One region of the Vibrio sp. KUL78 genome, then DNA from elsewhere that is predicted to be linked to it. Evidence: predicted binding sites of a transcription regulator. Region 1 holds the regulator's gene; the other holds the start of a gene.
What was found. The regulator MetJ, encoded in region 1, represses methionine synthesis genes. The targets are predictions, from matches to a motif close to TTAGACNTNTANANGTCTAA.
Positions count from the first base shown of each region.

Region 2: metE (5-methyltetrahydropteroyltriglutamate--homocysteine S-methyltransferase) is a predicted target of MetJ. The motif match lies at 2,737-2,756, and genes of this name have one in related genera.

Region 1 covers NZ_AP045837.1:3,280,816-3,288,781, forward strand. Annotated here, with positions in the region: gene AC6I8Y_RS15255 (PadR family transcriptional regulator) at 25-564, shown strand; gene metF (methylenetetrahydrofolate reductase) at 642-1,532, opposite strand; gene AC6I8Y_RS15265 (bifunctional aspartate kinase/homoserine dehydrogenase II) at 2,002-4,437, opposite strand; gene AC6I8Y_RS15270 (O-succinylhomoserine (thiol)-lyase) at 4,444-5,613, opposite strand; gene metJ (met regulon transcriptional regulator MetJ) at 5,885-6,205, shown strand; gene AC6I8Y_RS15280 (malic enzyme-like NAD(P)-binding protein) at 7,353-7,966, opposite strand, start outside.
Region 2 covers NZ_AP045837.1:2,275,686-2,283,651, reverse strand. Annotated here, with positions in the region: gene AC6I8Y_RS10610 (ArnT family glycosyltransferase) at 1-1,050, shown strand, start outside; partial or broken gene metR (HTH-type transcriptional regulator MetR) at 1,769-2,681, opposite strand; gene metE (5-methyltetrahydropteroyltriglutamate--homocysteine S-methyltransferase) at 2,882-5,161, shown strand; gene AC6I8Y_RS10595 (GspS/AspS pilotin family protein) at 5,235-5,642, opposite strand; gene AC6I8Y_RS10590 (YciI family protein) at 5,660-5,956, opposite strand; gene yciA (acyl-CoA thioester hydrolase YciA) at 6,304-6,705, opposite strand; gene AC6I8Y_RS10580 (septation protein A) at 6,792-7,364, opposite strand; gene AC6I8Y_RS10575 (M4 family metallopeptidase) at 7,680-7,966, shown strand, end outside.

The sequences.
Region 1 (7,966 bases):
ATTTTGACCATTTGGATTTAAGACATGTCACTACCACACGTTATCCTTACTGTCCTAAGCACTCGTGACGCGACTGGCTACGACATTACTAAGGAATTTTCTGCTAGCATCGGTTACTTCTGGAAGGCAAGCCACCAGCAGGTTTACCGTGAGCTAAACAAGATGGCTGATAAAGCCCTCGTTACCTGTAAACTTGAGCCTCAAGAAGGCAAACCAGACCGTAAGGTTTACTCAATCACTGACGCTGGCCGCGGGGCGCTTGGCGAGTGGTTTGAGCAACCAACCGTACACCCAACCGTTCGTGATGAGTTCTCAGCGAAGCTAGCGGCTTGTGCAGTTCAGCCTTCAGCGGCGTTCCGCATCCAGCTCGAAGAGCTTATCGAAGAGTCTAAAAAGCTGGTTGCACACTACCGTGAGATTGAAGCGGCCTACTACGCAACACCAAGCACGCTAGAGAAGCACGCACGCCTTGAGCGTCTAACTCTTCGTCGCAACCTACTTGCACGTCAAGCATGGTTAGACTGGGCAGAAGAAGCGCTTGCTGAGCTAGAAGCACTCGCGTAATCAACCACTGATTCAACGCATAGCAAAACGCCAGTCTGCAAAGACTGGCGTTTTTTGTTTGGGACTGAAACTCTCGGTTATGCTTCAGGGCGAACGCCAAGTGTGTGACACAGTGCGTAAGTCATTTCTGCGCGGTTTAGGGTATAGAAGTGGAAATCTTTCACACCTTCACGGCTAAGCACACGCACCATGTCGATTGCTTGGCTCGCGCCCACCAATTGGCGAGTCATTAGGTCATCATCGAGACCTTCAAACTGTTTTTGCATCCAACCTGGTACTTTCACCTTGTTCATTGCGGCAAAGCGTGACGCTTGCTTAAAGTTGGTCACAGGCAAAATACCCGGAACAATCTCTACATCGATGCCAGCCGCCACACAGCGGTCACGAAAGCGCAAGTAGCTCTCTACATCAAAGAAGAACTGAGTGATCGCACGATTCGCACCCGCATCCACTTTACGCTTTAGGTTAAGAAGATCCGCTTGTGCACTCTTCGCTTCTGGGTGAACCTCAGGGAACGCGGCAACCGAAATATCAAAGTCGTGGCGAGATTTTAGCAGTTCAACTAGGTCAGATGCATACATGTCTGGCTGACCACCGCCTTCAGGAATATCACCACGCAGGGCAACGATGTTCTTAATGCCATTCGCCCAGTAGTCTTCAGCGATATCGATAAGCTCATCGCGTGACGCGTCAATACACGTTAGGTGCGGCGCTGCCACAAGGCCTGTCTCTGATTTAATTTCTTTGATGATAGAGTGCGTACGGTCACGCTCACCAGAGTTAGCACCGTAAGTCACTGAGACAAACTTAGGCTTGAGTGTTTTTAGGCGATGAACCGATTTCCACAGCGTCTCTTCCATTGTCGGCGTGCTCGGCGGAAAGAACTCGAATGAAACATTAATATTGTCCGATAGCTCAGCAATATTCTGGTTCAAAGCATCAATGTGGCCTGCGTGTGTGTATCCCATGGTCCTCTCCCTAATCACCAAGATTGGTTATCCCATCCAATCTCAGATTAAAACCTGTCTGTCTTTAAATGATGATTTTTTAATTTTTGACGTTTAGACGTCTATATGTCTACAGAATGAAATGAATGGGTTTTAAAGTCAATAGAGGGATTATGAATTTTTTTCATGTGGAGAGTTAGGGAAATTGAAGATGGGGGTGGGAGTGGTTTAGCGGGGGAATAGTTTAGATAGATAAGCGCTGGAAGTTTCGCAGCGCTGGCGCTTTACCCCTCCTAGCCTCCCGGCTACGCGCCCCGCTTGTAAGGGGAGGAACAACGGCTAGCTACGCATCGCCTATGATTTCGCTATAGGCTACGCGACGATAGGAGCGAGCCCGTCATTCTCCCCCTAATATAGGGGGAGCTAGAGGGGGTATAGCTCTTGATCTTTCTTTTGCTTTTGCTTTTGCTTTTGCTCTTAAAGCTCTCAATCAAAAAAAGCTCGACATCAAATTCAAATCCGACTGAATCGCCCCAGCCGTCACTTCACGACCGGCACCAGGGCCACGGATCACCAACGGATTATCTTTGTACCACTTACTCTCAATCGCAAAGATATTGTCGCAAGGTAAAAGGTTTGCCAGCGCATGCTCTTTCGATAGCGCTTCAATCCCTACACGAGCCTTACCTTGTCGATCTAAACGAGCAACATAACGCAGCACTTTGTCTTCACGTTGAGCCTTCTCTAAACGCTCTTGCAAGATCTCGCTAAGCAGCGTGGCTTTTTCAAAGAAGCCCTCGAGTGATAGCTCAGCAAGCTCTTCAGGCACCAAAGACTCCACCTCGACGGCGTCAGGATCGATATCGAGTCCTGACTCACGAGCCAGGATGACCAGCTTGCGCATCACATCAGAGCCATCGAGGTCTGAGCGCGGATCTGGTTCAGTTAAGCCCTGCTGCCACGCTAGGTCGACAAGCTCAGCAAAAGGTACAGAGCCGTCAAACTGCTGGAACAACCACGATAAAGTGCCAGAGAATATCCCTGAAAGCGCAACGATGTCATCACCACTTTCACGCAGGTCGCGAACGGTATGGTTTATTGGTAACCCTGCGCCCACAGTGGCATTGTAGAGCCAGTGACGACCGGTTTTCGAAAACGCATCTTGCACAGCGTGATAGTCATTACTTGGAGCAGAGCCCGCAACCTTGTTCGCTGAGATGAGGTGGAGACCATGCTCTGCGATGCTGACGTATCTTTCCGCCAGTGCCGCACTCGCTGTCACGTCTAACACCACGCCTTCATCATAGCCTTGAAGTGCCGCTAGGCGTTGTAGCCAGATGTCACCTTGGTATTCAATCGCTTCATCTTCATAGCGCGTGAGCACCTGCTGCTCGTCGATGCCATCTTCATCAAACCAATAGGTCTGGCTATCGATAACTGCGACTAAGTTGAAACTCATACCACGACGTTTCTCCAGCTCGCTTTTCTGCTCTTTAAATAGAGATAGCCAGCTTGAGCCAATATTGCCCTTACCGCACAGCGCAACCGCAACACGCTTTTGCGCTTGAAACAGCTGAGTATGGACCGATTTCACGAGAGGTTGAATATCTGATTTACGTAGCACAGCAGCAAGACTCAATTGAGACTCAGCTTCTGAAATAAACTCAACTGGCGCATGTTTAAGTTGCTGATAGAAGCCAAAGCAGTGGTTGGCATTTTTAGTCACGCCAGCGCCTACTGCGGCCAGCATGGAATAGCCTTCTTTGAGCTTAATCTCAGCTTCAATAGCCAGGTCTTGCAGCTCAGTAAGCGCGCCAGAGGCAATTTCCGCGGTATAAGCAAGGCGAAGTCGAGATTGGTCCGCCTGCGCTTCAAACGCTAACGGTGCCAATTGTGCACGCTTAAGACTATTGAGCACTTCAGTCTGCGCACGCTCAAAGTCGTGACCCGCACCAAATGCCAGTTCAATAAGCAAAACTTCATCGAGTGACGTGATGATTTTTGCGCCGCGCCCTGATGCAAGCACACGCTCAATGCGTGTTGACCCGGACTCAGGCTGATAGCTGCAGCGTAGATTCAAGTCCATCGCACTTTGAGCAACAGGCTGAAGCGTACGACTGTGCAATACAGGTGCTGCAAGACGCGCCAGTTCGCTGGCTTCATCTAAACGTAGCAAAGGCAATAGACATGCATCACTCACCACGCGTGGATCCGCGCTGTATACACCTGCAACGTCACTCCATATCGTCACGCATGACACTTCCGCCAATGCGCCAATCACAGTAGCAGAATAGTCAGAGCCATTACGACCCAGCAGCACGGTTTCGCCGCATTCACTTTGCGCCATGAAACCAGTGATCACCACACGGTGATGCGCATGCTGTGCCAATACTTCTTTGATCAGCGGGTAGGATTTAGCGCGGTCTACCTCTGGCTGAGTGCCGAACTCAGCGCGAAGGAAGGCTCTTGCGTCCTGTGCGACTGCAGGCAAATCGCTCTGTCTAAGCAGCGCAGCCAATAGGCGTGAAGACCACACCTCGCCGTGTCCTAATACCGATGCGCGCTCAGCGTCTGTGAGCGGATAGCTAAGCTCACCAAGCGTGCTAAATTCGTCGTGTAACTGAGAGACCAGACCTTCGGCTTCTTCACCGGTTAGTAGTGACTCCACCAGCTCAATCTGAAACTGACGAAGCGCCTGTAGGTGCTCGTGCGCAATGCGCCCATCTTTATTAAGCGCATCTAGAAATTCGATGAGACGGTTAGTGGTTTTACCCGCCGCCGAGACCACGATAAGGTCTTCTTCATTAGAGTAGTCTTTTAAGATAGAGACCACTCGGCGATAACATTCAGGGTCTGCTAAGCTGCTGCCGCCGAATTTGTGCAACTGCTTACCGTGTCTGTTATTCAGGGTACTGCTTTGACTCATGCCGGCTTATCCTTTAAATGCAGATGCTTTCTCAAACGCTTGGGCAAGGTCATCAATCAGATCTTGCGCGTCTTCTAGACCAACAGAGAGGCGAAGGAGCTGCTGAGAAACGCCCGCTTCGGCTAATGCTTCTTCGCCCATCGCACGGTGCGTCATAGACGCTGGGTGACAAATCAGACTTTCGACGCCACCAAGAGACTCTGCGAGCGAGAATAGCTCTAGCTCACCAACAAAGTACTTAAGCTGCTCAAAGCTACCCGCGAACTCAAAGCTCAACATAGAGCCAAAACCAGACTGCTGCTTCTTAGCAATCTCATGACCAGGGTGCTCAGGCAGACTTGGGTGATAAATCACTTTTACCAATGGTTGCGGCTTAAGAAAATCTAGGATCTGTTGCGAGCTCTCTTCATGGACACGCATACGTGCGCCAAGCGTGCGAATACCACGCAAAGTCATGTAGCTATCAAAAGGCGTACCCGTCGCACCGATGCAGTTGCCCCACCATGCGAGCTCTTCTGCGTGCTCTTCGGTTTTGGTGATCACCACACCGCCAATCACGTCAGAGTGACCGTTGATATACTTGGTCGTTGAGTGAATCACAAAGTCTGCACCAAGCTCGAGAGGCTTTTGGTACACAGGTGTCAAAAAGGTGTTGTCTACTGCTACCAGCGCACCGACCTTTTTCGCTTTTTCACACACGGCCGCAATATCGACAACACGCACAAGTGGGTTAGACGGCGTTTCAAGCAAGATAAGTTTTGGTTTTTGCTCAAGCGCAGCATCAAAGGCTTGCTCGTCACTTTGGTCGACAAAGTTAACCTTGAAGTCACCTTTTTGCGCACGCGTGTTGAACAAGCGGTACGTGCCACCATAACAGTCATGGGGAGCAATAATCGTGTCTTCTGGACCTAAGAAAGCAGAAACCCAAAGATTGAGTGCAGAGGTACCACAGTTAGTCACTACCGCGCCTTTACCAGATTCCAGCTCATACAAAGCAGTTTCTAACAAACCTCGGTTTGGGTTTCCTGAGCGGGTGTAATCGTAAGTCGGCACTTCCCCAAAGGCAGGGAAACCATAGTTAGTAGAGAGATAAATAGGTGGCACCACAGCGTGATGCTGGGTATCCGATTCGATACCAGTACGTACGGCTATTGTCGCTGGCTTCCGATTGCTCATAGAAACTTCCTTTCTCAGATCGCATGGCTAGTTGGTGTAACCACAGTGTCTACTTTTACCGGTAATATGGGAACCGGCAAACGCCACAAACGTTAAAGAATTAACATTGCATTAAAATAAATATCCACATTCGTTGCCCCACTTTACTTTCCAAAATGTGAGACGTCAACACTTCTAGACGTCTATATGTCTTTGCTTATGGCAGTAAATCCCGCTAAAATTGCAGCATTCTTATTACTACTATTTATGATTAACAGAGCGAAGGTGTGTAATGGCAGATTGGAATGGTGAATACATTAGCCCATATGCGGAGCACGGTAAGAAAAGCGAGCAGGTAAAAAAAATCACAGTGTCTATCCCGCTGAAGGTGCTAAAGGTATTGACCGATGAGCGTACTCGTCGCCAAATCAATAACCTACGCCATGCAACCAACAGTGAACTATTGTGCGAAGCTTTCCTGCACGCCTACACTGGCCAGCCGCTTCCGACCGACGAAGATTTAAGAAAAGACCGTCCTGATGATATCCCAACAGAAGCGAAAGAGCTGATGACGGCGATGGGGATTGAGTTTGAAGCGTTTGATGAAGAGTAGGTAGCATTCTATTTCTAAGATCATATCTTCAAGTTCATAAGAACTTCCTCCGCTAGCTTCTGTTCAATGAGCGTAGCAACACAGTTCTATAGATACCGTCTCCCTAAAATTATCGTCACCCCTGCGTAGGCAGGGGTCTACTCAAAGCGCATACCAAGCCTCAAGAAGATTCCTGCCTGCGCAGGAATGACGCGCGCTTTAGAGGCATCACGATCAAATTTAGTCACCCCACTAGCCGCGCGCCTGCGCAGGAATGACGCGCGCTTTAGAGTCATCACGGTTAAATTTATCGTCACCCCACTAGCCGCGCCTGCGTAAGCAGGGTCTACTCAAAGCGCGTACCAAGCCTCAGGAAGATTCCTGCCTGCGCAGGAATGACGCGCGCTTTAAAGTCATCACGGTTAAATTTATCGTCACCCCACTAGCCGCGCCTGCGTAAGCAGGGTCTACTCAAAGCGCATACCAAGCCTCAAGAAGATTCCTGCCTGCGCAGGAATGACGCGCGCTTTAGAGTCATCACGGTTAAATTTATCGTCACCCCACTAGCCGCGCGCCTGCGTAGGCAGGGTCTACTCAAAGCGCGCACCAAGCCTCAAGAAGATTCCTGCCTGCGCAGGAATGACGCGCGCTTTAAAGTCATCACGGTTAAATTTATCGTCATCCCACTAGCCGCGCCTGCGTAAGAAGGGTCTACTCAAAGCGCGTACCAAGCCTCAAGAAGATTCCTGCCTGCACAGGAATGACGCACGCTATAGAGTCATCACGGTCAAATTTATCGTCACCCTACTAGCCGCGCGCCTGCGCAGGCAAGGGTCTACTACAAGCGCGCACCAAGCCTCAAGAAGATTCCTGCCTGCGCAGGAATGACGCACGCTATAGAGTCATCACGGTCAAATTTATCGTCACCCTACTAGCCGCGCGCCTGCGCAGGCAGGGGCCTACTACAAGCGCGCACCAAGCCTCAAGAAGATTCCTGCCTACGCAGGAATGACGCGCGTTTTAGAGTCACCACAGTCAAAATGTACTAATGGTCACATAGGTAACACTTTAATCCGGTCACATAAGCAACAACCATTGCACCATTCAATAAGAAAGAGGGTCATCTAGACCCTCTTCTCGTTAAATGCGTTTGGCTTGTGCCACAACCTTAAGCCATATAGCTATCGGGTAACTCAATACGAGCCACGCCAGATTCAACCGCAGCTTTCGCTACCGCTTTAGCCACACGAGGAAGCAAACGCGGGTCCATTGGCTTTGGAATGATGTAGTCCTTACCAAAGGTCAGCGCCTCAACACCTGCGGCATTGAGTACGTCTTGTGGTACTGGCTCTTTCGCTAGCTCACGAATCGCTTCTACCGCTGCTAGTTTCATCTCATCATTAATCTCACTCGCACGCACATCAAGAGCACCACGGAAGATAAACGGGAAACACAGCACGTTGTTTACCTGGTTCGGGTAGTCTGAACGGCCTGTACCCATAATTAGGTCATCACGAACCTGATGAGCAAGCTCAGGTTTGATTTCTGGATCTGGGTTTGAACACGCAAACACGATTGGCTTGTCCGCCATTAGCTTAAGCGCTTCTGGTGGCAACAGATCAGGACCTGATACACCTAGGAATAGGTCCGCGCCTTCGATCACATCTTCTAGCGTGCGCTTATCTGTGTTGTTGGCAAACAGCTCTTTGTATTCGTTAAGATCGTCACGACGAGTGTGGATCACACCTTTACGATCCAGCATATAGATCTTCTCACGCATCG
Region 2 (7,966 bases), 1.0 Mb from region 1:
TTTGGCTCTTGGTCTTGGATCTTGCTGCTGTTTGTCAAAGCAGTGTATGACGACTCAAGGTGGTGGATTGCGTTTGGTGTCTTGGCGGGCTTATCTGCCATGGCGAAGTACTCGACGTTTGCACCCGTAGCCATGGTCTTTATCTTAAGCCTGACTGTACCGAGCGTTCGTCGTTTTTGGCGTGACCGTAATTTCTATATTGGGATTGTCGCATTCCTTGCTTTGGTGACTCCGAACTTCTTTTGGATGTTCGCAAACAACTTTTCTTCGGTGAAGTGGGTAGGGAGCCAAGTCGCGGCTCAGCTTAGCCCGGGAAGTTGGTTAGCGTTGCTTTCGGTATTCTATCCGCTGATTCTTTTGGCTGGGCTATTGGGCAAACGTGGTTTGCGCTTTACGAAACAAGTGCCAGAGAAGGTGTGGCTAACGGCTTTTGTTTTGTTTGCACCCCTTGTCGTGATTATGGCTTGGTTTTCGTTCCATGCTGGTGGTCGACTAGTAGAGTGGCTTCACCCGTTCTTTATGCCAGCGCCAGCCGTACTGGTGGCGTTTTTAAAGAAAGAGGTGATTGGCTCGCTGTCTCGCGCTTTCAAGGTTCTGTTCTTCATGGGGCTTTTGATGATCGTCGGGTATAGCTCGGTGATGGTGTTTAACGTGCGGAATGCGGGTCAGTATTTCTCGGGCTTTAAGAAATTAAGTCATGAAGCTGAGCAGTATTGGTATGAGCACTCTGATAAGCCTTTGAAGTTGGTTGGGGGTTCTGGTTTGGCGGAATGGCTGACCTTCTATATCGCGCCTCACCCTATGGTGACCAACCCTTGGGATAATGAGACGCTGCCGAATATCTACAATCGCAACATCTCTGCAGAGCAAATCGAGGCGGAAGGCGCATTTATGCTTGGTGCTGAAGGTGCTGGGTGTAGTGAGAATGCGTTCTCGCACTTTACGAGTCACTGGCCAGAGTTTGAGGTAGAGAGTACGAAAGAAGTGGTTTACAAGAATAGTCCGGAAGAGCCAGAGGTGTTGGTTTGTTTTGGGGTTGTGAGTCCGTAGTTTGGCGATGCGAAGGTGGGAACTAGCCTTGTGTTCTCCCCCTTGATAAGGGGGAGTTAGAGGGGGTAAAGCGGACTAATAGTTAGCGCCTGAAGCTAGATTAAGCCTCCGCGTTTCACCCCTCCCAGCCTCCCCTTAGTAAGGGGAGGAGCCAGTGCTCGCTATCGCGCAGCATATTAAAAGGCGATGCGACGATAGGAGCTAGCCTTGTGTTCTCCCCCTAATATAGGGGGAGCTAGAGGGGGTAAAGCGGACTAACAGTTAGCGTCTGAAGCTAGATTCAGCCTCCGCGTTTCACCCCTCCCAGCTTCCCCTTAGTAAGGGGAGGAGCCAGTGCTCGCTATCGCGCAGCATATTAAAAGGCGATGCGACGATAGGAGCTAGCCTTGTGTTCTCCCCCTTGATAAGGGGGAGTTAGAAGGGGTAAAGCGGACCAACAGTTAGCGATTGAAGCTAGATTCAATCTCTGCGTTTCCACCCCTCCCAGCCTCCCCTTAGCAATGGGAGGAGCCATAGGCTCGCTATCGCGCAGCATATTAATAGGCGATGCGACGATAGGAGCTAGCCTTGTGTTCTCCCCCTAATATAGGGGGAGCTAGAGGGGGTAAAGCGGACTAACAGTTAGCGTCTGAAACTAGATTCAAGCTCTGCGTTTCCACCCATCCCGGCCTCCCGGCTACGCGCCCCGCTTACAAGGGGAGGAGCCAAAACGCCTCCCTTAAGCGACTTTAATCCCTTCCAAATGCTGCTGACACTGTGCTCGCGCAGTCCCAAAAAACGCTTGTAAATAGTGCTTATCTTTTTCACCATTGCGAACCGCGGCGAACAAGCGTCGCCACAAACCATCACCCAACGGCCGACTAGTAATTAATCCCTGACGTGAAAACTCATTCACCGCCCAATTCGGTAGCGCTGCAACCCCCTAAACCCGCGGAGACCATCTGAACCAGCATCAGTGTATTGTCTGCCTGTTTCCATCTGTTGGGCTCAATTCCTGCTGGCGTAAGAAAGTGTTTAACCACGTCGAGACGCTGCTTTTGAACCGGGTAGGTGAGTAAGGTTTGGTCCGCCAAGTCCTTTGGCTCTATGTATTCTTTTTCAGCTAATGGATGGGATAGGGAAGTAACCAATCGCATCTCGAAATCAAATAAAGGTTCATAATGCACTTCAGAGCGAGGTTGGATGTCTGAGGTGATCACGAGATCTAATTCACCACCGACTAACGCAGGTAGCGGTTCAAACCCAAAACCAGAAGAAAAGTCGAGTTCGACATGGGGCCATGCGAGTTGATATTCCTTAAGGGCAGGCATGAGCCATTGAAAACATGAGTGACAGTCTATCGCCATATGAAGTCTGCCATTCACATCCTCTTTTAACCCCGCAAGATCGCCCTCTGCTTGAGCGATTCTAGGCAGAACCTCATTGGCTAAGTTAAGAAGGATCTCACCCTCAGAAGTAAACTTCACCGGACGAGTTTTGCGAATAAAAAGTTGGGATCCGATACGAGCTTCAAGATCTTTTAATTGGTGCGACAACGCCGATTGCGTCAAGTGTAATGAAGTCGCCGTTGCTGTTAATGAACCAGTGTCCCGCAGCGACGCGAGCGTTTTTAAGTGCTTTAACTCAATCATGAAATTCCCTCATCCTTAATCCCTTTTCATTAACTTACCGTGATTTTTAGGATATGTAAACGTCTAGACGTCTAAATGAGAAATTCTTCTTTCATGAGAATCCTTCATATTTATGGTGAATGAATTGCGATTGTTCATGTTGTTCCATTGAGAGATGCTTTAGCCATCCAGACTGCTAACGAATAAAAAAGGACAACATCATGACAGCAACGCACATTCTTGGTTACCCCCGCATTGGTGAAAAACGTGAGCTTAAGTTCGCCCTAGAGAAATACTGGCGCGGTGAGTTGGACCAAAACGGCTTAAAGGAAGTTGCGGCGACAATCCGTAACGAGAACTGGGCACGCCAACAGCAAGATGGTCTCGACTTTGTAACAGCAGGGGACTTTGCTTGGTATGACCATGTATTAGGTACGAGTTTGTTACTCGGTCACGTGCCTAAACGCCATAATAAGGGTTTCCCGGACCTAGATACCCTGTTCCGAATCGGTCGTGGTCAGTCCCAATCAAATTGTGGCTGTGCAGGTGAAGCAGCGTCGGACATGACGAAGTGGTTCAACACCAACTACCACTACATAGTCCCTGAGTTCTCGTCTGATGATCAGTTTAAAGTGAGCTGGACACAGCTGTTTGATGAAATTAACGAGGCTCAGCAGCAAGGACACAAAGTAAAACCAGTACTACTAGGTCCACTGAGCTACTTGTATCTCGGGAAAGAGGTGGAAGAAGGGTTCGACCGTTTGTCACTGCTTCCAAGACTGCTTACTGCCTACCAAGCAATTTTCGCTAAGTTTGAAAAACTGGGCATCGAGTGGGTACAGGTTGATGAACCTATCTTGGCATTGGAGTTGGACAAAGCCTGGCTAGATAGCTTCAAACTCGCGTATCAAGTGATTCGCAGCGATGTGAAAGTACTGCTGGCAACCTACTTTGATTCCGTCGTCGATTCACTGGATAAAATTACTGAGCTCGACGTCGATGGTCTTCATATCGATATCGCTGCAGCGCCAGCACAGCTAGATTCTGTCGTGGAACAGCTACCAAGTGAGTGGGTGTTGTCTGCGGGTATCATTAATGGTCGTAATGTATGGCGTGCTAACCTGCACAGCGCACTGCAAACACTTAAGCCAATTAAGGAGCAGTTGGGTGAAAGGCTATGGGTTGCTTCGTCTTGTTCACTACTTCACAGCCCGGTGAATGTTGAGCATGAAACTAAGCTTCCAGAAGGCACGAAAAACTGGTTCTCGTTTGCGAAGCAAAAAGTATCGGAAGTGTCGTGGCTAGCAAAAGCTCTAGATGGTGACCGTGAAGCGATAGAATACTGCGCCCAATATAGTCAGCCAATTCTAGACCGCGCTCGCTCTACGTGGGTAAACAAGCCGCAAGTACAAAACCGAGTGGCTGCACTTACTGCGACGAGCGGCGACCGCAGCGCCCCTTACATTGAGCGTGCTCATCACCAACAAGAGGTGCTAAAACTTCCTAAGCTGCCAACGACGACTATTGGCTCGTTCCCTCAGACTGCTGAAGTGCGTAAGAGCCGTGCTGCGTTCAAGCGGGGTGATATCGGTGCCGCTGAATATGAGTCATTAATGAAAGGCTTTATCAAAGATACCGTTGAGCGCCAAGAAGCTACCGGTCTTGATGTTCTGGTTCATGGTGAAGCGGAGCGCAACGACATGGTGGAGTACTTTGCTGAAAACTTATCTGGCTTTCAAACTACGGAGTTTGGTTGGGTACAAAGTTATGGTTCACGCTGCGTGAAACCAGCGATTGTTGTTGCAGATATTGAGCGTGATAAGCCGATTACGGTTGATTGGTCGACTTATGCACAGTCTCTTACTGATAAGCCAATGAAGGGCATGCTGACAGGTCCTGTGACGATTCTCTGCTGGACCTTCCCTCGAGAAGATGTCACCCGAGAGACGATTGCGAACCAGTTGGCACTCGCGCTGCAAGACGAAGTGGACGCACTGCAAAACGCAAACATCAATATCATCCAGATTGATGAGCCAGCGATTCGTGAGGGTCTGCCTCTAAAACAACGAGATCACAAAGAGTACCTCGATTGGGCAGTGAACGCGTTCAAAGTCTCTGCAGCGAGTGCACGACCAGAAACGCAGATCCACACTCACATGTGTTACAGCGAGTTCAATGAGATTATTGAATCGGTCGCTGAGCTGGATGCGGATGTGATTACCATCGAAACCTCGCGCTCTAACATGGAGCTACTGAACGCGTTTGAAGAGTTTAACTATCCGAATGAGATTGGTCCTGGTGTGTATGACATCCATTCACCAAACATTCCTAAAGTGGAGTGGATAGAGCAGCTTATTGAGAAGGCGGCAAAACGTATTCCAGTAGAAAGACTCTGGGTGAATCCAGATTGTGGTCTTAAAACCCGTAACTGGGAAGAAACGGAAGCGTCGTTGACTAACCTAGTGCAAGCGGCAAAAAATTTACGTGAACGCTTACTGTAGTTGAGCAGGTATGAAGAGTTAGAAACGAAAAAGAGGCTTGCATCTGCAAGCCTCTTTTATCCAGTTATCGCTTTTAGTTAGGAAGCGGCTGACTACAGTACTGCTGAGTCACCATTTGATCTATCATCAACTGACCACGCGTGTTGCGGATCATGATGCGGTAAGCGAGCCCTAAATCGAGATTCGCTTTCACTTCGCGGTCTGTACAGTAATAGTTCATACTGTTGCGAAGAAGCTGATCTAATGACAAAGCGCCTTTAGCATCAGTATTGTAGAGCATCATAATTTCAACCACGCCTTTGCTTGCTGACGCTTTCATGATCGACAGCGGGCCTTGCTCAATAGGCAGACCAGAAGAAATCACACTAGCGCGACTTTGCGCTAAAAGTTCGAGTTTACGGCGCTCGTCTTCACCTGTGCTCGAACAACCCGCCAGCACCGTGAGTGCGGCAATTGCTAGCCAACTTAGTTTATTTTTCATTGTGCTATTTATCGCTATTAAAGTACTTTCTTGAATGGTTTGACGATGACATTTTCGTAAACGCCAGCTTCAATGTATGGATCAGCATCAGCCCAAGCCTGAGCCGCTGCAAGCGATTCAAACTCTGCGATTACGGTTGAGCCAGTGAAACCCGCTTCACCTGGGTTCTCACTATCAATAGCGGGCATTGGACCTGCGGTCAGAAGACGACCTTCATCACGTAGTGCTTGAAGTCTTTCTAGGTGTTGTGGGCGTACACTCAGACGCTTTTCTAGCGAGTTCTCGACATCTTGAGAAAAAATAACGTACCACATATTTGTATCCTTCAAATAGTTTATACCCAAGTGACCTCAATATGCAGAGTTCAGAGCACTAGCTTTGGCTTAAATCAAGGAAAATATCTGCAGAAATGGGCGTCCATTTCAAGGATATTTGACGCTGAGATAAGCCAAAGCTAGCGCTCCCTTCGGGCGAGTTTGCTTGGCAAGCAGCCTTTGTTGGCGAGTTTCAGCATAGACCCACTATGCATTCAACTCGCCGCCGCGGCTGCAACCCAAGTAAATCTCGCTGAATCAGCATCTTGAGGTTACTTGGGTATAGTAACTTAATTCGTTCTACTAAGATGTCATTTTTTCGATGAAAAGTCATCGTTAGGTGTCGCTTAATTTGCATTAATTGGACGTGGACGCCCATCTGCATCGATCGCAACGTAATTGAAGGTGGCTTCACAGACCTGATAGCGCTCACCAACACCTTCTACGCTGACTGGTTTCACCCAAACATCCAGATTGATGGACATTGATGTATTGCCGATGCGAGTACATTCGCCATAGCAGCACACTACGTCACCTACTTTAACCGGGTGCTTAAAGGTGATGCCTGAAACAGAAACGGTAACGATCCGTCCAAGTGAAATTTCTTTTGCAAGGATACCGCCAGCAAGGTCAAGCTGAGACATGATCCAACCACCAAAAATATCACCATTGGCATTGGTGTTTTCCGGCATCGCTAATGTACGAGTGATTAGTTGGCCTTTGGGAGTGTTCGATGTTGTATTTGTCATGATTATAATTTTCCAGAAACAGCACAGCGACCCGTAGGTCGCTGATTCTTAGTCTTTCGCGGAGTATACAAAAGATCTGCCGCTGATCAAGACGTATGATCTTGGTTCTCATTTATGTTGTCTTCGTCGGCTTGCTCTTTTGGCATGTGCTTATAGATGTAAATACCAGTAAAGACAGTGAAAAGTAGAGTCGCGATGAGCAGCCCAAACACTTTGAAGTTGACCCACACATCAAGCGGCAATGAATACGCGACGTAAATATTCAGACCAGCGCAAAATGAGAAGAAGCCGACCCATGCGTAATTCACTTTTGCCCAGACACTATCCGGTAAGGTTAGCTCTTTGCCTAACATACCTTTGATCAAGCCACGCCCCATTGCATGAGTCACTGCGAGTGCGATGGCGAACAGCGCATAAACAATGGTGACTTTCCACTTAATGAAGTTGTCATCATGGAAGAAGATGGTCATGCCGCCGAATACTGCCACCATAGCAAACGTAATGAGCTGCATTTTTTCTACCTTCTTGTATAGAAGGTAGGTCACACCTATTTGAACGGCAGTGGCTATGATAAGCGCCCCTGTTGCCACGTAAATATCCTGCATTTTGTACAAGACAAAGAAAATAATCAGGGGAATAAAGTCGAGTAGTTGCTTCATTGGTTGAGCTAAGCCTTTTTATAGAATATCGCTGTAGTGTATCGAAAAGTCCTCGCAGCATAAAACGGTAATAGGAGGCTGGAAGCAATAACACAGTTTTCATTATTACTATTATCTAGCACGTCAATTGCACCAGAATGCAGCAGCTATTGATAGAATAGCGCCTGTAAATGTTTACGAAATGTTAATGACTGAGTTTTTGCTCTATTCTTGTTTGTTACGGATATGTTGCATATGTTTTTACTTCAATCGGACCTGTGTTAACTGATTGAATTATAAGTATTAATCATATCAATAATATTCAAGGATTTCAGAATGAACAATGTAACACGTCAAGCTAGGTGGCTTATTGGAACATCGAGTATAGCCATGGCTATGTCGGTAAATGCAGCAGAGCTTGTTGAAATGACCGATGCGACTAAGGCACAAGCGCTTATCGACGCGCAGTTTAGTATCGTTCCTCAAGCCGATGCTTATACAGAGATCAAACGCGTCACCCTGCCAAATGGTAAAACCAAGGTGAAATATCAGCAGCTCTATCAGGGATTGCCGGTCTATGATGCAACAATCACATCGACCAAAGGAGAGCAGGGTATCTCTGA